Marinomonas mediterranea MMB-1: one gene and its partners. The protein of the gene in region 2 interacts with the protein of the main gene of each other region in a pairwise test. Links are inferred from orthologs where the notes say so. Each region holds a gene or a part of one and is shown on either strand. Other genes may lie near its edges.

Region 1 (7,423 bases), 420 kb from region 2 along the record:
GAAACATCGAAGTGACCGCTTTTTCAGACCAATCTTGCTGTGCCTTTAACGTCGCGGATGCTTCTTGTTTGGATATCCCTCTGCCTTTTGCTGACCAGCTTCCTAATGGTTCCCCATCACGAGTAGAGAGGCTAAGTGTGCCCTCTATGAAGGCGTAGGTTCTGCCTGCTTTTTGCTCAGAGCGGGATTGAGTCTGTGTTGATAGTTTCCAAACAACATTTTCGGTGCCCGCTCTCAAGCCAACCTCAGTAAGCTGACTGTTGATAGGGTTCGTGAGTTCGCTCGATGTCACGTTAAACGAGAAGGTGTTTAACGCTGTACCAAGCGCTCGTTGAATCTCTTTCACTTTTTTGTCTGGTGGAAAAATAGCGCCCGATTGAGAGTAAAGCTCAAGCTTTTCGACGAGCTGCTGTCGTTCAGAAAACTTGGGTATCAAAGAGAGGTAAGTACGCCACTCACTTTTATCCGGTTCGGATAGGAGAGTGAGTCCAGATCCGATAGTTCGGATATCACCATCAATTTCATCAATCTTTTGTCTAAGACGAGAGGCGGCTTTGCTTCGATCAAAAGCCTGTAACGCATAGACATACTGAGTATCCTGATAGCGTTCTTTATTCTGTATTTGGTCTAACTCAATATTCAGAGACTTGGATTTCGTATAGGCGGATTGGGCTCTGAGAACCTGCTCCTGTTGCCCCGTCGACTTGGTGACCTGTATGTCCTGAGTATTGACCTGAGACACTTGTGTTCTAAGCTGCTGAGCAATTTGTGCGTTGCCATTCTGTTCAGCTTGCTTAAAGGCCTCAGCAAGATCGTCGATCTTGCTGTAAGAGCCAACACCATACAGATAACGTGTATCTTTTGGTGGGTTTGAAATCCATTCGGGCAATGCAGACGCAGCGGCTTCCTGCGAGCTATTATCGTGACTGGCACCGATACAACCCGTTAACAGACTAGACAAACAAACACCCAAAATCAGTCGTTTACGATGATACAAGGTGGCTGTATAAGTCATTAGAAGAATCCTTTGTCAGCCAATTTTTTGATTTTCTTCTGTCCGTTCCATACTTCACGGTTTGTGGTCATGTTGATCAACTTTAAGTCAACTTGATAGAAGGTAACGCGCTGATCACCATTGGAATCGACAATCGAGTTGATCGTGCCAGACAACGCGAATTGAGCGCCTTGCTCTTGTCCAAATTCAGCGGCGGTGCCTTCTGCGGCATTCATTTCTTGGTCTTCGCGTTCTGTACGAATGTCTTCACGTTCTTCGCCTGAGACGACAAAATCTACTTTGCCTTCTTTTAGGAAGCTACGCTTAATGTCATTGATAAAAGTATCGACAGGGATGTGCTCGTGGCTCTTATTGCGAATCGATTGAATGATGACCGTTGGGTTGCCATCGTGTTCGACCTTATATTGACGGTACCATGGGAAGGTCAGCATTTCGCCCATCATGGCTTCAGCCACAAGGCGAGAGTCTGTATCGTTCCAGCGGTCCGACAAAGCAACTTCTTCATCGGTACTGATTCGTTTAACGCCACCACTGGAACACGCGGTAATGGTTAAAACGGTAAAAAGTACAAAAATAGATCTTGAAAGCGACTTAAACATTGATATGTCTCCCTATAAATAAGTCGAAAGTAGTACAGCTATAAATTAATCTAGCCAAATAAAAGTTCATTACTAATTTGGATTACGGATATTCCATATCACCAAACCATCCTTTTCAATGGATGTTTCGGCCATATTAAACGTTTTGTTGCCCACACTATAGCTTGGAGTATAGCTTCCTGATTCGATTGGCATACGGGTCAAACGAACTTGCGCGGGCAAGGTCAGCCAGTTTCGAGTATCAGAAGCTGAACTCGCAAATACCGCGACTTGGCTAACCAAGCCGATAAGCATACTCGCGCCCTGATCTTCTATATTGGATTGAACCTGATACGCTAGCCAGCCTCGAATCAGTTCTCGAATTAAACTTTCGTAAATGTCTCGTTGCGCTGTCTTCAGTTGATTTTGAAGCGATATATCAGCCAAGGAGGTCATTCTAAGAGATAGGTTGTCGGTAAAAGTTCCTGCGGTGACGTCCGTTTTCGACTGATCTAGGCTAAATCGTGGGTAAAAAGGTACCGTGATTCTTAAAGGCTGGTTCATCAACATGCCTTCTAACCCTGTCGCACTGAGCTGGCTCCATACAGGTCTACCTAGAATAACGCGTTTATTGAAAAGGCCATCAAAAGCGCGCCAAGCGCCGCCTGCCTTGTAATTGGCAATCAAACTAAGTGGCGTTGCATCAGAGTAGACCATGGTAAACCAGCGAAAAGCGTCGTTCTCTTTAGTGTTTCCACCACCATGAAGGGGTTCTAAAACGAGAGAATAAGCCGCTGGGTCGGCTAACAGTAACAGCGACATTTCTTTTTTAGCGGGCACAAAGCCTTGATGCTCTAAAACGACAATTTCGGCATCGTGCTCGTTATATTCTTCTAATAAGGTTTTATAGCTTGGCGTTAAGTGTACGTCGATGGCTTCGTTTATCTCCGCGTTACTCCATCCGCCTTTGTCCATCATTCTAATGGCATCAAGCCACGCGCGTGTCGCGGCATCTGGGGTTAGGTCGTATTGCTTAGCATACCCAGCTTCATAAAGCTGTGCGGCAGATTCATAGCTGATACGCGCGTCGTCATACTCTTTGCTTTTCTCGTATTGAATGCCCTCGAGGTATCGCGCCCATGCATCTTCTCGATATTCGTACTGCTCCGAGCTTCTGCCGCCTTGGTAAAAATTACCGAGCCATTCAAGCGCTTTCATGTAGAAAGCTTGGTCTTCTTTGGCATTGAGTTCGGAATAGCTTGTGGACTGAGCGGCTATTTCATTTAGCTTAAGGTCAATACGGCGCGCTTCGACTAAAGCCGAGTCCATCAATTGTTGTTTTTTTGACGTGTTAGTCGCTTGTCCAGATAGCGCAAGATAGTTGAGGGATTTTAAGTAGCTTATGTAGACACGTTCAAGGCCATTGCCTCGGTAATCACTTTGGCGAGGGTTAGTCAGTAAGGCCCAAGCGCGATTCGAATAAGTGGAGGAAAAAAAGGTGTCGCTTATTTTTTCTGCTTCTTCAAGTAACTCGTTACTGCGTTGATAATCACCTTGATATTGAGCCAATGCGCCTTTTTCTAGATAAAAGAGCAATTGGTCTTGAGAGCTATCTAATGCTTTATCCATTGATTCTTCTGCGGCTTTCCAATTCCCTTCATGTGCTAAGGTAAGCCCTTCGTCAATGTCATTTCGGTAAGTGGCACAGCCGTTGATAAAAAGAGTAACAAGGCATACAACGATAAACCGCACTGATTAGCTTCCTTTTCCTAAAAAATGATCGACAAATAATACGCCAACAAGTGCAGCACAACCAAGATAAAGAATCATCCAGCGCATACGCATGCAGTAAGGGCACGGTTTTTTCTTCTTCAATTTGCAGTCCTTCCAATTCCATAAGCTCCAGAAAGCTTACTCGAATACAGAGGCCTGTGCTAGGGATGGGCTTACATTGAAGTTAAACAAGAAATAAATTCAGAAACAAAAAAAGAGGCGTGATGCCTCTTTTTTGGGTTGTCTTCCTAATGCTTTCTACATTAGCGACAGATTACTCAATCTTATTGAGTTGTTTCAGCTTCAGGTTGTTGCTTTTGAAGGCTTTCTAAGTAAAGCGCGTCAAAGTTAATCGGTGCAAGCATCACTGGGCTGAAGCTACCTTTTACAACGATAGCGTCGATGTTTTCACGAGCGTATGGGAACAAGGTACCTGGACAGAATGCACCAAGTGCATGGTGCAGTTGTTGTTCTTCCAAACCAGAAATTGTAAACAAACCACCTTGTTGAACTTGAACTAGGTAAGCTGGCTCGCCTTCGTTCTTAACGTTTACAGTGATTTCAAGTACAACTTCATATACGTTTTCGCCAACTTGACGGCTTTTAGTGTTGAGTTCTAAACCAAGTTCTGGCTTCCACTCTTCCTGAAAAATCATTGGAGAGCGAGGAGATTCAAAAGAAATGTCTTTTAAGAAAACGCGTTGCATTTGAAGCACAGGGCCTTGAGCTTGTTGTGCTTCTTGATTATTTTCGTCAGCCATTTTGGTTCCTTGTGTTGTCTATTTTTTCATTATACTAAATAGAAAGTTCTAAACAGAAAGCATTGGATCTAACTTTTGCTCTCGCTCGAGCGCAAACAGTTCGTCGCAGCCACCAACGTGATGATTGTCGATCCAAATTTGCGGTACAGTATGGCGTCCGCTTTTTTCCATCATTTCTTGGCGTAGCGTGCGGTTACCGTCCACGTTAATTTCATTAAAACTCACGTTCTTCATGTCGAGCAATTGCTTTGCGCGCACGCAGAACGGACAGTAGTCACTTGAATAGATGGTTACGTCAGCCATAATGCCCTCTAATTGTTACGCTTTTACAAGTGGAAGATTTGCATTTTCCCACTCGGCGATACCGCCTTGTAGTTTATAGACTTCGAATCCCGCTTTGATCAGCTCTTTCGCGTTTGATCCAGCCGTCATTCCTGTCTTACATACAAGGATAATAGGGTTAGATTTGTGTTTCTCAAGCTCTGCATTCTTATCTTTTAATTTGTTAGCAGGAATATTGATAGCGCCAGTGATGTGGCCTGCTCTGAATTCCTTAGTCGGTCGGATGTCGATAACAGCCGCGTTTTTGTTGTTTACCAAGTCGGTTAAACTGGCGGTTGTGATGCCACGAGCATTGCCTCGCATCTCAACGAATACGACCGCTGCGAGAACGAAGAAAAACACGGCAACCATTTCCCAATGGTTGGTAGAGAATTCGAGAATTTGATCAATCATAATTGTAAAAGCCTGTGATGTTTGCTTAAGCCTAAGAAAATCTGTCAAGCATTATACACGCGCTGTCCGACGGGTACAGACTCGGAATGCTACCTTTATACAAGAGGTCGCATTTTTTTCGTATTAGTGCGACAGTTAAGGAAGGTACGAACAAGTCCACTGGCTTCAGCGTGTGGATAACTTTTCTTTATTCGAGGCAAGTGTCTGGAGACAAATGCCGCTGTCCAATATTGAGCATATTGGCAAGAAAGTTAACAAAGAATTAAAGAAAGCTTAGCCCACGCCCTTTGGGTCTTTCAGAGAAACAGCCTATCTTCGTTAAGAGTAATTGAAAGGTATTAACATTCCTGCTCACTCTCGCCTTAATAGACTGTTTCTCTGATAAGACTGAAGCTCATAAGACTTATTCGTACCTTCCTTAATAGGTTCACTACGCACAGTATAAATGGAGAAAAGCATGTTTAGTTTTGGTCGAAAAGCAAATGAAAATGCCGTAACAAAAGGCCAATGGCTAAAATGTATTTCTGCCTTTTTGGCTGTTTTGCTTTTAAGTGCTTGCTCCTCCAGTGCTCATAAATCTAATTTCGAAGAGAAGCGAAAAGAAACTCAAGTCGCGCTATCGGAAAAATTAGAGTCGTTATGGGAGCGTGCGCACATCATTCCTGATTTACAGCGTGGTGCACCGTTAGTTAGCCATTCAGAACGTGGACAAAACGCGATTCTTCAACAGAATGCCGCGAATTTACAATTAGCCGACGGGTTGCTGGCGTCACTCAATAAGCGAGTGCTTGACCGCAAATCGGATGGTAAGAAGGGAGATCGCATTCGCTTAACCTTAGTGCTGGCGAGTGATAAGAACCAAATGGCCTTTAGCGCAGACCCAATCGAGGTTTGGCGCGGCGATGTGAGCGAGTGGGTATTGAGCTCGCCCGCTGGCGAACGTCTTTCGGTGCGTGTGGTTTGGAATGAACAAGGGCCACTCTATTTAGAAGGACAGCAGACAGCAGACGTGTCTCTTGCCATGCCGTCCACGCCGTTTATTACAAACCTTTTCTACTATGGGAACGCCGTCACGGCCCAAAAAGCACTGTCACTGCTCTTATCCGTCGATGTAAATATCAAATGACGCTATCGTAAGTAGCGCCAAATGTAGGCGATTTATTGGGCGTTTGTTTATTGGGCGTTTGTTGAGTCGAAAATTTTATCTGCGTTACCTTCGATAAAGCTATCAAATAGCACGCCATCGGGCTGTTTGTGGCGTTTAGCAAACTCGTAGAAGCAGCTTGGGATGGTGCGCTTTATATCGTTTGCAAATGTGACTTCTACTTTATCTGCCATGGTCGATGATTGCTCTAAATACAGTTGCGGTGACCCTTTTACGATTCCGCCAACGCTGTTTAGGGTATACCCTTCGTTCTGTAGCAACGAATTAACCTCTTCTATCGTCGGGAATTTTTTAAGGTGATTGATGCTCACGGTAAAATGGTTTGCTTGAAGCCCCATTGTCGATAGCCACGCGGCGTATTCAGAATGCTCTGCCAGTGTGAGGTAGTCTTCTTCTGATATTTTATCCCATAGCGTTCCAGCCCAAAAAATATCAGGAGATTGAACCGCGTTAAGTGCGATTTGCTCGGTGAGCTTCGTGATAATTTCTTGGCAAACGGCGGGTAACTCTTCGGTGATCAGTTCCGACAAAAAGATTTTAGGCGCCAGCGTATCGGATTCATGCTTATAGCATCGAGCTTTCAGGTGTTTGTTTTCAAATCGAAAAGCACCGTATGCTTTATAGCCAAGTGCGGACAACTGAGGCTCAAGTTTTTCAAGCTCGATAGGGGAATTGTTAAAGGTTCTAAAAGCAACGTGATCGTTTAATACCGTTTCCCCTTGATCTTGAAAAAGGGATTGAATTCGCTGCGCTTGAGGCGTGATCTGAGTGTACTTGGACCAGAGAGAGTCGAAAAAATCGTTGGTGTTCATTGCTCTACCTTTTTGTTCGTCTATTTTTACCGATAAGAAAACTCTATGTCACTCGTCGTAGAAAAGGCAAAAGGTAAAAAAGCATTTAATGATGCGAAAAAGTCATGCTAAGCCTCTAAGTTAGGTCAATAGTAGCTGCTGCTTTGAGGATAAGATCGTATTAATTAAGTGAGCTGGAAAGCTTCTGTCTTTACAATGCGCCAAGCCAACAACCCGTTTAAGTTTGACATCGTTGATAGGTCTGATGCAGATGTCTGACCGTCCTCTAGAAGAATGTTCAGGAATCAGTGAAATTCCCAGTCCCGCTGCCACAAGGTCGAGCGCATATTCTTCTGTTTTTACTTGGGCACGAATATCCGTCTTAAGTCCTTGTTTTTGCATAAGGTAGTTCCACGACTCAAGAATGTCGCATGGCGTACGAGAAATAAAAGGTTGTCTGTCTATCTGCTTAATAGAAAGAGAAGGAAATTCACTGAGCCAATGCCCTTCTGGCATTGCAATAACATAGTCGTCTTCCCAGAGCGGGTAGAAAACATCGTCTTCTGAGGTATAGCGGCTGCATGTAAAACGCAAATCCGCGCTTT
Region 2 (7,224 bases):
TCTGAATTTTCGACAATAAAAACGTTTTCTAAGTGTGGTTATCGGCCACAAAAAAAGCTTAAGTGCGTAAATCTTTATTTTTGAAGTCTTCCTACAATGATCTTCATAAAATGTTTGCTCTTCTATTTGCTTTGCTGTTTTTGACGCATTAGGGAACGGGCGTACTCCAATTCCAGTCTGTGTTCGTACGCTTATTTCATTATCAACTTCTTTTGTCATAACCCCCTCCTTTTTATCACAACTATTGCCATACAAAGGTGTTATTGGTTCTTCGATAAATAAAGTAGACCCCTCATTGACTCGTATTTATGATACAAGGGAATTTATTTTCACCAATGAAATAGTTTGAAAAGGTCTTTTCATGAATGATAAATATATTGATTGGAATGATTTAAAACTCTTCCTTGCTGTTGCTCGAGAAGGAGGACTCTCTGCGGCGGCAAGATCTACTCAACGTAGCCCCGCAACACTAGGCCGGCGGATGCATCAACTTGAGAGGGTGATGGAGCGAGAGTTATTTCATCGGCATGATAGAGGTTATGAATTAACCACCGACGGCAAGGCGTTGTTAGAAGAGTTTACCCAGATTGAAGCACAAATTTTACGTCAAACTGCACCCTTATCTACCGCATTAAGACCTTTAGTTAAAATTTCTGCAGGCACTTGGACTACGCATTTATTAATAAAACGTCTAGACATGCTGACAACCCCACAATCCAATACTTTAATACGCTTTGTGGCAGAAGAAAAAATCCTATCTATTTCTCATCGCGAAGCGGTTATTGGGTTTAGGAACCAGCGACCGACGGAAGACTTTCTGGTATGCCGTAAGTTGTCTCGTGTTGAATTTGCGCCCTATGCAACAAAAAACGCGCCAGATTTATGGATAAAAGTGATTGCTAACACGCCGTCAGCTGGATGGCTAAATCGCTCCATTGGCAATAACATAGTTTGTGAAGTGAATAACCCTAGAAGCAGCCTCGATCTAGCAATTGAGGGCAATGGTATTGCCTTATTGCCGACCTTTATTGGTGATATGCATCCTCAGTTACTTCGTGTTGGAAAAACAATCGAAGAATTGAGCCACGACCAATGGTTAGTGACACATCATGAAGATCGTTATCTACCCGAGGTGAGGAGTTTAATTCAACGAATTTCTACCCTGTTTGAGTGCTATTAGCAACAAAGAGAAATGCAAAGGGTAAACTAGTTACAAAGCTCAACAGTGTTTTTTGAGCCTAATAAAGAATAAAGGCTCACTGTAAAAAAGTAAGGGAGCTACAGCATGAAAAAAGAACGCTTGCGATAAGAATAATCTGAAGGTTGTAAATTAAGTAGCGCTGTCGTTTAGCAGAGCACGACTCAGTGTTAGAGTCGAATAGAGCGATTCATATAGTTTGCCTTGCAATTGGCTTAATAGCTTTTGTCTTATACTGCTCAATCGCTTTTGATTCTAAGAATGTGCCGTTAAGATGTGCACATTACTCAGTTACGAAATAGATGAGGAAGATGAGCACTTTTTTGTTCCGTAAACCTCATGTTTGTGTCTAAAAAAATGGAGTCTTTATGTCGTTATTAATAAGGGAAGCAAATCGCAACGATTCTGGATTGATTCTTCGGTTCGTTAAAGAGTTAGCGAGATATGAAAATGCAGAGCATGCAGTTATTGCAACTGAGTCATCAATTGAAAGCTCTATTTTTAGTGAAAGTTCGACGACTCGTGCGTTAATCTGTGAGAAAGACGGTTGCCCTATTGGCTTTGCAGTTTACTTTTTTAACTATTCCACTTGGCTTGGAAAGCACGGGCTCTATCTTGAAGGTTTATACGTATCGCAGTCAGAACGAGGGAGTGGAGGTGGCCGCGCCCTACTAAAACATTTAGCGAAGATAGCGGTAGATAAGGGATGCGGACGGTTTGAATGGAGCGTCCTAGATTGGAATGAACCTGCTATTAATTTTTATAAATCTCTTGGTGCTAAACCGAAAGATGAATGGGTTGGATATCAGTTAACGGGTCAGGATCTGTTAGAACTTGCAGATTCGTGAATTGCTAGGAGTCTTGTTGTGTACAAAGTAGAAAGAGCAATTTTTCCATCAGATTTAAACGATGTACTTGAGTTATATCAAGAATATGTAGGGAGTACGTCAGCCGATCTCGCTTTTCAAGGTAATGAAGAAGAGTTTTCTCACTTACCTGATAAATATAGTTCTAACGAATCAAAAATCTTTTTAGCGAAAGTGAATGGCAATTCTGTGGGTTGTGCAGCATTTCGAAGGGTGGACGACGCTACTTGTGAAATGAAAAGAGTGTATGTTCGTCCCAGCGCACGCGGTAGTAAGTTGGGCGCTAAGTTGGTTGAGCAAGTATTGCTAGAAGCAATTAAGAGTGGATATAAAAAGATATGCCTTGATGTGCTACCTGAGTTCAAAACAGCCTCGACGTTGTATAAGTCATATGGCTTTGTACCGCATCCGCCTGTTACGAATAACCCCGTTCCCGGAACCGAGTTTATGGGGTTGGACTTAGAGTGTTATCGTCAAACATTGGAGCGAGGGAGTCGCTGAATGTGGTTTTGCTCTGATTCTTCACGTTAGTTAATGCACGTAGCTTCAGGCCTAATTTAACAAGCTTTTTATTTCAAATTGAGTTCATCTACACAAGGGCACTTATTTTAGAGTACTTACCTTATCGTGATGACTTTACAGCGCTAATGGTACTGATATTTCCACTTTGAGCCCTCCAAGCGGGCTTTTGAGCGCTTTAATTGTCCCATTATGTTGTCGTATAGCATTTTCCGTAATAGCAAGGCCTAGCCCAGTACCGCCGCTGTGTCGATCCCGTGCGGTAGAGACTCGGTAAAAGGGTCTAAAGATGGATTCGAGTTCCTCTTCTGGGACGCCATCACCATTGTCATTAACGTAAATATCAAGTTGATTATCTTGAATATGAAACGAGACTTGAACTTTGTCTTTGCCGTAGTAGATGGCATTTCTGACGACATTCTCAAGGGCGCTAATTATGAGTGGAGGGTGGCAATGAAGTGAGCGCTCAGGCACTTCATCAAACGTAAACGTTTTGCCGGTTTGCTCCGCTTCGAATTTAAGGTCTACAAGTAACGCTTCCCATAAGCTTGAAAGAGGCTGGCGTTCTCGTTGATTGTGACTGTCTACTTGCATTCGGGACAGCTCTAAAAGTTGCCCAATCATCATTTCAAGCCGTTGAGCTTCGGTATCAATACGGGTGAGCTCGGCGCTTTCTCCTTGTTTTCTTGTCGCTAATGCATTCGCCATTCTTAATCGAGTTAAAGGAGAGCGTAGCTCATGAGAAATATCGGAGAGTAGGCGCTGCTGGCGCGAAATCATGTGATTGACGGACTCAACCATATGATTGAAGCTGATTCCTGCTTGTTTAAACTCTGATGGCCCTTTTTCAAGCTTAGGATCTATATCGAACGTACCTTTTGCCACTCGCTTAGCGGCATTCTCTAATCGCCTAGCAGGTTGACTAAGTGCCCAGGCTAACCAGAGCAGTAAAGGCGTACTAACTAACATGGTTGCAAGCAAAAGGCGGATAGGGCTGTCTAGCAAGCCGATTAAAAAACCTAAAGGCGGTTCGTTCCATTTCATACCGACGTATAAAAAATAATTGTCGTCTGCTAGTTTAATCGGTACAGGGCCTGACAGCATAAAACGACCGTATAGACGCATCATCGGCTTGTCGCTTCGCTCAATTGATGAGATGAAATTACGTATGGCCTTGTAAGATAAATCGCGACGCTCAGTCCCTAAAAGACGTCCTTCATAGTCGGTTAAAAAGAAGCGTTGTCTACCGTCACCGTGTTTGTCTTTGTTTTTGTCATCTATTTTTTTGAATCGCTTTGGTTCCGTCAGTATTGGAACAATTTCTTCGATTCTATTGAAGTGGCTGAACCGACTCTCGATCTGATCACGAAATGTCAAAAGCTGTTCAAGACGTTCTGGTGGAACCTCTGTTTGTTTGCGTGGGTCGAAGTGAGGGATGGCTAAAACGACGATGAGTACCAGAAAAAGCGTAAACCAAAAGATAGCAAAGATTCTACCGTAAAGGCTGGTGATGAAAGGCAGTTGCATTATTCCCCCTCAACCAACAAGTAGCCTCGGCCACGCAGTGTTTTTATTCTTGGTTTACCGTTACTCCATTCCGGCAGTTTTTTTCGTAAGTTAGAGACATGCATATCAATGGCGCGATCAAATGGTGCAAGTCGTTTGCCTAAGACATCTAAACTAAGTGCTTCTTTAGTCAGTATGCTACCGGGGTGCTCAATAAAGTGCTGGAGAAGTGCGAACTCTGTACTCGTAAGGTCGAGTAGAGCATCGCCACAATACGCTTCAACTCGTCCCGGATAGAGTGTTAAATCAAAGTAGTTACGACTGTCGGGGGCGTTACTTTCGGCTTTGCTGTTTTCAGCTCTATTCGTTTCAGTATTCGGGGCTCTTCTTAAGATCGCTCTAATACGAGCGAGCAGTTCGCGTTCGCTGAATGGTTTTGGTAGGTAATCGTCAGCACCTAGCTCTAAACCGACCACGCGATCAATTTCCTCGCCTTTTGCGGTTAGCATTAAGACGGGCAAATCGGATGATTCTCTAAGACGTCTTAGCGTGTCGATACCGTTTAGTTTTGGCATCATGACGTCCAGCAGTACCATATCGATGGTGTCATCGATTCTATCTAGCCCTTCTTCGCCATTATGGGCAACCGAAATAGTGAAGTTTTCAAAGCTCAAAAGCTCTTTGAGTAGATCGGTTAGCTCTATGTCGTCGTCAATGATGAGAATGTGCTGCATGTGTTGTACCGCCAAAATACCGCTTGATTCTGTTCATTTTACTGGGAAATGACCATGTAAGTCATACCTTTACGTTACTTTACTTTCTCCAGACGTCAGTTTACCTAGCAGATTCTATTCTGTATCCAAGCGTTGTGAGAGCAGCGACTTCAATTTTCTAGACAACTGATTGAACACAAAGGATCGAATTATGAAAAACGCTAAAAAGCTAATTGTTGCAGCAATCGTACTTCCACTGACTTTGAGCGCAACAGGTGCGTTCGCTTTTGGTGGTAAAGATCATGGTCGAAAGTTTGAGTCAAAGATGGAGCGTGGCTTCTGTGGTGGCGGCATTGACCGTGGTATGTTCAAAAAACTGGATTTAACGGATGAGCAAAAAGACAAAATTAAGTCGTTAAAAAGTGAAAACCGAGTGCAAAAGAAAGCGTTCTTTGTTGAGCACTTTTCAAAGGATATGAAAGAACGTGATGCAAACCGAGCGAAGGTACAGGATCTTGTTTTAGCAGAAAGCTTTGATGCTGAAGCGGCAAGTCAGCTAGCCGATGAAATGGCAAAGAAGAAATCTCTATTGATGGTTAAGAAGATGGAAGCGCAGCACGCTATGCTGAGTGTACTTACGGCCGAACAAAAAGAAAAATTTGTCGCTTTTCAGAAAGAAAAAGTAGAACGTTGTGAAGAAAAAGTGATGCGTCATATTGAAAAGGGTCAGTAGTCGATAAATCTTCTCTTTTATCTGAATACTTAGAAAAAGGAACGATCAGAATGGTCGTTCCTTTTTTGTTTTCTAGATCCCATCAACATTAAGTGCCCGCTTGATTGTCTTCGCTGGTGGTTTTGGCCGCGAGATGAGTTAACTCTACTGTTATTCTGTGTTTCAAAATAATTTATGGTGAGCTGTATTTTACGGTTTATGGTTTGACGTGTATAAATGAAACAAGGAACTCTTCTTGTTTAAAAGGCTTTAGATCATGGACTCTCAGGTTGAATATGTAGATATAGCGTTAGCAGGGCGACTTGAAACATTAAGACAAGACTTTTCTCTGCACCTTAAAGGCATTGTTCCTCATGAATTATGTCGCTTATTGATAGAATCGATAGATCATCGCTCACCTCGCTGTATCGAAAAAGGGGATGTGGACAAGGAGATCATTAAACAATGTGAAAAGAATGTATTTACGGATGAGTTATGTGCGCTACTTGATGCATATTTTGAACAACAAGGGTATCAGGTTATGTGGCCCCGTGTTGATGTCGTCGGTGATGATGCTTTGACCTCTTACGCCAGTACGACATGGCATCTCGATCATGGGCTAAAAGGGTCGCTAAAGCTCTTTGTCTATCTGGACTCGGTGGCTGACCATGGTTGTAATACTCTTATGTTTGATCGAGGTAGAACGGAACATTTAAGGCAAGCGGGTGCATTTCCTCTTTCTTTGGAAGAACGAAAAGATGATTTGACGTGTGAATTAGAAAAACTTCACTTATCTACAGAGCATATTTCATTCGATCTTGAGGCTGGTGACATATTGTTGTTTAGTCCCTTCGTCTTGGCACATCGTTGCTTACCTCCACAAAAAGGAAAGAAACGCCATACAGTTTGTTTTACTGTAACGCCTTTTTTTTAGTGTCAGGGGGCGACATTACTGGGCTTTTTCACAGCGTCGTCTATCTACAAGCTGCTTTTGCTCTTCTATTGTTGGATATCTTTGTGGCTATATTGACCCGACATCGTTACCTTCAAATAACGCTCATTTAGTCGTAGATTACATATCAATGATACTACGTTGATTTTATATGTGGAGGCCGTATGCTGGAGTTAAGAGCGAACTGTGAATGTTGTGATAAGGATTTGCCCGCTGAATCCCAAGAGGCAATGATTTGCAGTTATGAATGCACGTTTTGCTGTTCATGTGTTGAGGAGATTTTAGAAAATGTGTGTCCGAATTGCGGTGGTGGCTTTTCTCCTCGTCCGATTAGACCTAAGCTGGAAAGGAGAGATGGCGTGAGCCTTGTGACACAACCTGCAAGTAACCGTCGTGTTCATACAAGTTATACATTAGAAGAGCTGCAGTCGTTTGCACAAACGATTAAACATATTCCAGCCAATAGTCGTTAAGCGAACTGCGATTACTTTTGCAGTTCGCTTAACGAGTTTTTGTTTTCGAGCCTTATTTTACAGAGAAGTAGCTCACACTCTGATTTGGGTTCTGAGATAAGTCGTCCAAGTGTGAAACGGTTTCACGGCAGCTGACAATCGAGTCCGCTGTGTTTTGGACCATTCCAGAGATGCGCTCAACATGTTCAGACAACTCGTCCGATGCTTGTTTTTGCTCGACGTTGAGTTGGCGACCCCTCGAATAATATCCAATGTTTCTGTAGAGCTTTGTTGGATATTTGAGGG
Region 3 (7,388 bases), 240 kb from region 2 along the record:
GAAACGGATAAATGACTGACTCGAATAATGCCACTAACCAGCAATGGGGTGGGCGCTTTTCAGAACCTGTTGATGCTTTTGTTGCAAGATTTACAGCATCGGTTGAGTTTGACCAACGTATGGCGAAACAAGACATCCAAGGGTCTGTTGCTCACGCCACTATGCTCGCTAAAGTAGGTGTACTTACTGATGAAGAGCGTGATCAAATTATTCAGGGTCTAACTGAAATTCGCGAAGAAATTGAAAAGGGCGAGTTTAACTGGTCTATCGAACTTGAAGATGTCCATATGAACATCGAAGCTCGTTTGACTCAAAAAATAGGTATCACCGGCAAAAAACTGCACACCGGTCGTTCACGTAATGATCAGGTCGCGACGGACATTCGCTTATATATGCGTGATGAGATCGACTTTTTGTTGGAAGAGATTACTCGTCTGCAGCAAGGTATCTTGTCTCTTGCTGCAAAGAATACCGATACAATTATGCCTGGGTTTACTCACCTGCAAACGGCACAGCCAGTTACGTTTGGCCATCATTTAATGGCTTGGTATGAAATGGCGCAACGTGATTATGAGCGTCTATTAGACTGCCGTAAACGAGTCAATATCCTTCCACTTGGTGCAGCTGCGCTTGCTGGAACGACTTACCCAATCGACCGTAACATGACGGCTGAGTTATTGGGTTTCGAACGTCCAACGTATAATTCGTTAGATTCTGTGAGCGACCGTGATTTTGCGATCGAGTTCACGGCCGTTGCCGCGACAACCATGATGCATTTATCTCGTTGGGCTGAGGAAATGGTTATGTGGGCATCCGCACAGTTTAACTTTATTTTCTTGCCCGATCGTTTTTGTACTGGCTCATCGATCATGCCGCAAAAGAAAAACCCAGATGTGCCTGAGTTAGTGCGTGGTAAAACTGGCCGAGTTTATGGTCACCTAATGAGCTTGCTAACCTTGATGAAGTCTCAATGCTTGGCATACAACAAAGATAATCAAGAAGACAAAGAGCCGCTTTTTGATACGGTTGATACGCTTAAAGGGTCATTGCGCGCATTTGCAGACATGATTCCAGCGATCGAAGCTCGCAACGAATATATGTATGAAGCTGCTCGTCGTGGTTTCAGTACCGCAACGGATTTGGCAGACTACCTTGTTCGTAAAGGCGTTGCGTTCCGCGATGCTCATGAAATTGTTGGTAAGGCAGTGGGCTTTGGCGTTGAGCAAAGTAAAGACCTCTCTGAAATGACGCTTGAAGAATTAAAAGGCTTTGGTGACATTATTGAGAACGACGTATTTGATGTGTTGACGTTAGAAGGTTCTGTAGCCGCACGTGATCATGTTGGTGGTACTGCTCCAGCACAGGTGAAACTTGCGATAGAACGAGCTGAAAAAGAGTTGTCAGCGCGCTAATACACGTAATAGAAAGACGAGTGAATAAGCTTTATTGACGACCGTCTGTCACGTACGTAATGAAAGCCGCAGAGGTGATACCTCTGCGGCTTTTTCGCTTTTATCTTGTTTAAAATACGAGATGTCCCTGTAGAAGGGCGAAGTTACTCTTGTGTGAAAAGGCCATTGAGTGGGGATTCAGGCGCCAAAATATCGGTGGTTATATTCAGCTCAAAATGGAACGATTTCGTTTGCCCGTTGCATCCGTCCAATGCGATGACCCAATCATCGTCGCTGCCCAATTCTGGTATTTTCCAACATACACCGTGAATATCGACATATCTCGTGCCATCTCCATCTTCGGTAATGACGTACTCTGTGTCTGACTGCTGACCTTTTAGGTATTCACGTTGATCTTTCTTTGCTTGTTCTATCGCTGCGATTAATTCAGGCGAAAATATGTGTTCATTTTCAGCCTTCGCTTTCGTTGTTGAGATGTCTTGCTGTTCGAAATCGAGCAGTGTCCCTTTTTTTGACATCAATGTCGGTTCATTGCTTTTTGTTGAATCGTGATTCTTTGTTGTTTGTGATGTAGCAGAAGTATTTGAAATTGGCTTTACTGAATTATCGGCTGGGTGGGCAGCTGGGTGTTGAATGGGGGGGGCAGTCTGTAAGCTTTCCCCAATATTTTTAGGGGCTGTATTAGTCGGGGGGGGAGTCAAAGAAAGGTCTGTATCAGGCGTTGTTTCGATTGTAGTTGGGTTGTTGTTTGTTTCTGGCGAGGACGTGTTCTCTGCTGGAATAATTGATTTATGGATTGTCTGTTTAAGATTAGATAGACCCAGGTTAGCTTTAGCTTCTCCAATATTTGTGGTCCGTTGTTCTTTGGTTTTAACGAGAGCATCAGAGTGAAGAATAGAGACTTCTATTGTCCTGGTTGGCTGAGAAGTGGGGTGTGATGTCAATGATATGCTGTCTAACGCATACAGTACTAAAACATGTAATAAGACAGCAATGACAATGACGAACGTAATTTTTATCGCCCTTTTATAGAACGGGGGCGTATTACATTCTGCGAGCTGAAGAATGTCTTCGGGTCGCATATCGTTCGCCTGCTTTTTAATTGCCTCTAACGTCATTAATTAAACATCGTTTTATTGGGTGTGATGACATTACTGCCACCCTGTTTTTTTGCTATTTGGAAAATGGTTCTCATTACTAAGAGACTACATCAAAAGGAGGGATTGCCCAAACGCTTATGTGTTAAGAATGTCGGTTAAATGAAATTACAGGGTTGGGAAACCATAAGCCTACAAGTATACTGTTCAAGATAAAGTTAACTGAGTGCAAAGATGATGTATAGATGGTTATTTGCTTTCGTTTTTATAACGTTGCTAAGTGCTTGTGGTAATAAAGGGGCATTGTATTTACCCGATGAAAAAGCCTCTGAGCCAAATCAAGATACAAGTTCATCGCAAAACGCTCAAAATTGAGGACCCCCCCATTGGATTTTTTTAATTATACCGACCAAACGTTGTTTGCTGAAAATGTATCCTTAGAAACGGTTGCAGAGCAGTTTGGTACCCCTACGTACGTCTATTCTAGAGCAACGTTTGAAAGGCATTACAACGCCTACGCAGATGCGTTTGCTTCTCATCCTACTTTGGTTTGTTATGCCGTAAAAGCGTGTTCCAATATCGCTATATTGAATGTATTGGCTAAACTGGGAGCTGGGTTTGATATTGTATCGATAGGAGAGCTTGAGCGCGTTGTTCGAGCGGGTGGTGATCCATCGAAAGTGATGTTCTCAGGTCTCGGTAAGCAAGAACATGAAATGCGTCGAGCGTTGGAATTGGGGATTCATTGCTTCAATGTTGAATCTGAGCCAGAGTTATATCGCCTTAACAAAGTCGCAGGTGAACTGGGTGTGAAGGCGCCCGTTTCCATGCGCGTGAATCCAGATGTTGATGCCAAAACTCATCCTTACATATCCACTGGACTGAAAGAAAATAAATTTGGTATCGACATCAAAGACGCGCCGAGAATTTATCAAGTTGCAAATGAGATGGCTCACTTAAATGTGATGGGTGTGGATTGTCATATTGGTTCCCAGTTGACGGAACTCAAGCCTTTCCTAGATACATTTGATCGATTGATTACGTTGATTGATGAGCTAGCTGGTCTTGGCATCGAAATCAAACACATGGATTTAGGTGGTGGGTTAGGTGTGCGATACCGTGATGAAGTGCCGCCTGAACCAGCCGATTATGCACAACTAATTTTAGATAAAATGAAAGGGCGCGATATTTCATTAGCGTTTGAGCCGGGGCGCTCTATTGCCGCGAATGCGGGCTTGTTGTTGACGAAAGTCGAGTTTTTAAAGTGTACTGAACACAAAAACTTTGCGGTCATTGACGGTGCTATGAATGACTTAATTCGACCTTCTTTGTACAGTGCGTGGATGAATATCGTTCCTGTTAATTTGGAAGCAACGTCAGAAGGCAAGCGTATCTACGACCTTGTTGGCCCTGTGTGTGAAACGGGTGATTTTTTAGGCAAGGATCGAGAGTTGGATATCCAAGCTGGCGACTTGCTTGCTGTTCGTTCGGCAGGCGCATACGGCTTTACGATGGCATCTAATTACAACAGCCGTAATCGTGCTGCCGAAGTGATGGTAGATGGCGACGTTGCGCACTTGATCCGAGAGCGTGAAGATATAGATCATCAATTGGCTGGCGAACAGCTGTTGCCTGAGTAGGCTCAAGGAGAATAGCGTGTTATTGAAATTCTCTAAAATGCACGGTTTGGGAAACGATTTCGCAGTTGTCGATGCCGTTTCTCGTAAAGTGTATTTCAATAAAGAGCAAATTGAGTTTCTTGGCGATCGAAATCGCGGTATAGGCTTTGATCAGTTGCTCATCGTTGAGCCACCGACCAGTCCTGATATGGATTTTCGCTATCGTATTTACAATTCAAACGGTTCTGAAGTTGAGCATTGTGGTAACGGTGCTCGTTGTTTTGCTAAGTTTGTGATCGAGAAAGATCTGACGAATAAATCGGTGATCAATGTCGAAACAAAACAAGGCCAGATTCAGTTACATGTTCAAGATGATGGCGAAGTAACGGTTGACATGGGCGCGCCGTCATTTGCGCCTGCTGACTTGCCTTTTGATGCAACGGAAAAGCAAGATGACTTATATACTTTAAACCTAGAAGGCTATGGCTCGGTTGAGCTTACACCTGTTTCTGTTGGAAACCCACATGCCGTTATTCGAGTAGATCGATTGACGGATGAGATAGTATCGACAGTAGGTCCGCTCGTTGAATCTCACTCAGCGTTTCCAGCCAATGTAAATGTTGGTTTTATGGAAGTGATGAGTCGCGATGAAGTCAATCTGCGTGTATACGAGCGCGATGTAGGTGAGACGCAAGCATGCGGAACCGGTACATGTGCAGCGATTGTTGCAGGAATTCGTCAAGGTTGGTTGAATTCGAAAGTAACCGCGCACCTGCTTGGTGGGGATTTAAGAATCGAATGGCAGGGCGAAGGCTCTCCTATTATGATGACTGGCCCAGCCACTAAGGTATTTGAAGGCCAAATATACCTTTAAAACGTTTAACATAGTACAGGTGTAGTATCGAATGAAAGATGAGGATGTCGTAGAGTACCTTAAGAATACACCGGACTTTTTTGTTCGAAATGCAAACTTGCTGGAATCTATGACGGTCCCTCATCCGGTTCATGGTGGTGCAATCTCTTTGTTGGAGCGGCAAGTTCAGCTTTTGCGTCAAACGTCCGAGAGTCATCGTAGTCAATTTGATGTACTGGTTAATGTTGCGCGTGAAAACGAAGCAACCATGAAAAAAAGCCGTCGCGTTGTTGTCAATGGGCTCGGGTGTGAGTCGCTCGACGATTTTGCTGCGATGATTGATGACGTGATTAGAGAGGAGTTTGATATTCCTTTGCGATCGCTGATCTTGTTCTCTGATACAGAAATCAATTCTTCTGTAAGAACAGCGACATGGGACGAAGCGGGCGAGTTGTTAAAAGAAATGCTGTCCAAAGGCGGATGTTATTGCGGTGTACTTTCGATCGAGGAATCAAAATTTCTTTTTCCGGCTCACAGTGACGAAGTGATGTCATCAGCGGTGCTACCGTTAATATCGAGAGAAAACGGCCAAATTCACTATCATGGTGTATTGGCGCTTGGTTCACGAAGACTTAATGATTTTGATAAGGAAAAAGGCGCCTTGTTCCTCGATTACTTGTCAGATTTACTCAGTGCAATCTTAATGAGGCTCTTGTAATGACGTTAATCACCTTTGATTTAGATAATACATTGTGGGACGTTGATCCTGTTATTGTGAGAGCCAATCACGCGATGGAAGCGTGGTTTGAGGAGCGTTTTCCTGGTTTTCATGACATGTTTGATGCAAGCGCCTATGAAAAAATTAAATCAGAGGTGATCGATAACGCACCGAATGTAGCTCATGATGTCAGTGAAATACGCAAACGAATTTATGTGAAAGCCTTTCGTGAATACGGTTTGCCAACGGAAGAGGCTCGCCAAATATCTCAGTCTGCGTTCGATCACTTTTATGCTTGGCGTCAAAAAGTAGATTTGTATCCCGAAGCAAAAAGTTCGATAGCGGTCCTAGCGGAGCATTATCGAATGGGCGTCATTACCAATGGAAATGCGGATGTTTACCACCCATCTGTCGGTTTAGGTGCCTACTTTGAATTTGCATTGCGTGCTGATGAAGTTGGAAGAGCGAAGCCTAACCCCGAAATTTTTGAAGCGGCTGCGGTTCAAGCCGATGTAGATACGAAGGATATTATTCATATTGGCGATCATCCTATAGATGATGTTCAAGGTGCGGCTCAAGCCGGATGTCGAACAATTTGGTTTAATCGACATGGCGCGCGGCATTGGAAGACCGATTGGGATATGAAGCCGGATTCCGAGGTGCACTCGTTGCGTGAATTGCCGACGGCGATTGCCGAGCTTGGTGTTTTCTAACTCCCCGTAATGTTTGTAACCATTTGAGTGTGGCTGAATTTAACCGCTTAATTCAACAAATAGTATGCACCTATTAAGTTGTTAGTCGTAAATGATTTTTCATTATCGGGATTGATGCTACACTATGCCCATTATTTAAAAGTATTAACTGTTTAAGGAAACTCTAATGAGCGAAAACATTCTTAACATTACTGATGCTCAGTTTCAAAGCGAAGTTCTTGAATCTGACGTTCCTGTTATTGTTGATTTCTGGGCACCTTGGTGTGGTCCATGTAAAATGATTGCACCTATCCTTGCGGACGTCGCTGATGAGTTCGAAGGTAAGGTTAAAGTCGTTAAACTGAATGTTGATGAAAACACAGAAACGGCTCCTAAATACAATGTTCGCGGTATTCCTACGCTAATCATCGTTAAAGGTGGTGAAGTGGCTGCGACTAAAGTTGGTGCAGTTACAAAGTCTCAACTTATCGACTTTGTTCAAAGCGCGCTTTAAATTACGAGAGTACGTTTTTATCAAAAAAGCAGCTAATTTAGCTGCTTTTTTTTGGTCTTATGGTTTTCATTAGACAATATTATTTTTTCCAAATGCGCTTCTAAAATGTTGTGGCGTGTCGCTTCGATATCACCTCGTTTTTCTGCCCGAATGCGTCGGAATAATGCTGACTAAGCTCCGTCATTACACTTCTAGCATACGGCAAATACTTTTTTAATGAGTCTTTGCTCATCGGAGAATCATGCGGTATCTCGACAGTCATAGGGTCTTTGTGAATGCCATTAATACGAAATTCAAAATGCAAATGGGGGCCGGTAGCCCAACCTGTTTGGCCAACGAAGCCAATTAAGTCTCCTTGTTCTATATAACGGTTTGCTTGTAAGCCTTTTTTAAATCCTTGTAAATGGGCGTACAGTGTTGAGTAGCCCTGTCCATGCTCGATAATAATCGTGTTCCCATATCCTTTGAGTTCGCCAACGTATT

Evidence for each region.
Region 1: the proteins of MARME_RS15950 (region 2) and secB interact in binary tests that used the Escherichia coli proteins (3 or more experiments, as listed by UniProt). The link is inferred for Marinomonas mediterranea MMB-1 from one-to-one orthologs.
Region 3: the proteins of MARME_RS15950 (region 2) and lysA interact in binary tests that used the Escherichia coli proteins (3 or more experiments, as listed by UniProt). The link is inferred for Marinomonas mediterranea MMB-1 from one-to-one orthologs.

Annotation. Positions count from the first base shown.
Region 1 is NC_015276.1:3,902,471-3,909,893, reverse strand. The notes cover bases 2,390-5,344. They hold secB (protein-export chaperone SecB), read right to left. Parts: upstream 4,128-5,344; coding sequence 3,651-4,127; downstream 2,390-3,650. Other genes in these bases: MARME_RS17815 (hypothetical protein), read left to right, coding at 5,320-5,344; MARME_RS17820 (rhodanese-like domain-containing protein), read right to left, coding at 4,446-4,862; grxC (glutaredoxin 3), read right to left, coding at 4,176-4,430; MARME_RS17835 (hypothetical protein), read right to left, coding at 2,390-3,345. Outside these bases: MARME_RS17845 (LPP20 family lipoprotein), read right to left, coding at 1-1,015; MARME_RS17840 (penicillin-binding protein activator LpoB), read right to left, coding at 1,015-1,614; more of MARME_RS17835, read right to left, coding at 1,687-2,389; more of MARME_RS17815, read left to right, coding at 5,345-5,988; MARME_RS17810 (DUF1338 domain-containing protein), read right to left, coding at 6,036-6,839; MARME_RS17805 (LysR family transcriptional regulator), read right to left, coding at 6,960-7,423. UniProt on the Escherichia coli protein: One of the proteins required for the normal export of some preproteins out of the cell cytoplasm. It is a molecular chaperone that binds to a subset of precursor proteins, maintaining them in a translocation-competent state.
Region 2 is NC_015276.1:3,484,158-3,491,381, reverse strand. The notes cover bases 2,967-5,722. They hold MARME_RS15950 (response regulator), read right to left. Parts: upstream 4,824-5,722; coding sequence 4,110-4,823; downstream 2,967-4,109. Other genes in these bases: MARME_RS15945 (CpxP family protein), read left to right, coding at 5,014-5,535; cpxA (envelope stress sensor histidine kinase CpxA), read right to left, coding at 2,967-4,110. Also shown: MARME_RS15975 (hypothetical protein), read right to left, coding at 1-219; MARME_RS15970 (LysR family transcriptional regulator), read left to right, coding at 362-1,180; MARME_RS15965 (GNAT family N-acetyltransferase), read left to right, coding at 1,567-2,046; MARME_RS15960 (GNAT family N-acetyltransferase), read left to right, coding at 2,065-2,565; more of cpxA, read right to left, coding at 2,701-2,966; MARME_RS15940 (hypothetical protein), read left to right, coding at 5,792-6,448; MARME_RS15935 (DUF1272 domain-containing protein), read left to right, coding at 6,631-6,939; MARME_RS15930 (methyl-accepting chemotaxis protein), read right to left, coding at 7,012-7,224. UniProt on the Escherichia coli protein: Response regulator member of the two-component regulatory system CpxA/CpxR which responds to envelope stress response by activating expression of downstream genes including cpxP, degP, dsbA and ppiA.
Region 3 is NC_015276.1:3,239,569-3,246,956, reverse strand. Bases 2,103-5,022 are described here. They hold lysA (diaminopimelate decarboxylase), read left to right. Parts: upstream 2,103-2,895; coding sequence 2,896-4,149; downstream 4,150-5,022. Other genes in these bases: dapF (diaminopimelate epimerase), read left to right, coding at 4,166-5,002; lptM (LPS translocon maturation chaperone LptM), read left to right, coding at 2,744-2,884; MARME_RS14815 (hypothetical protein), read right to left, coding at 2,103-2,530. Outside these bases: argH (argininosuccinate lyase), read left to right, coding at 12-1,412; more of MARME_RS14815, read right to left, coding at 1,556-2,102; MARME_RS14800 (DUF484 family protein), read left to right, coding at 5,034-5,699; MARME_RS14795 (HAD family hydrolase), read left to right, coding at 5,699-6,412; thioredoxin TrxA, read left to right, coding at 6,579-6,905; MARME_RS14785 (M23 family metallopeptidase), read right to left, coding at 7,006-7,388. UniProt on the Escherichia coli protein: Specifically catalyzes the decarboxylation of meso-diaminopimelate (meso-DAP) to L-lysine. Is not active against the DD- or LL-isomers of diaminopimelate.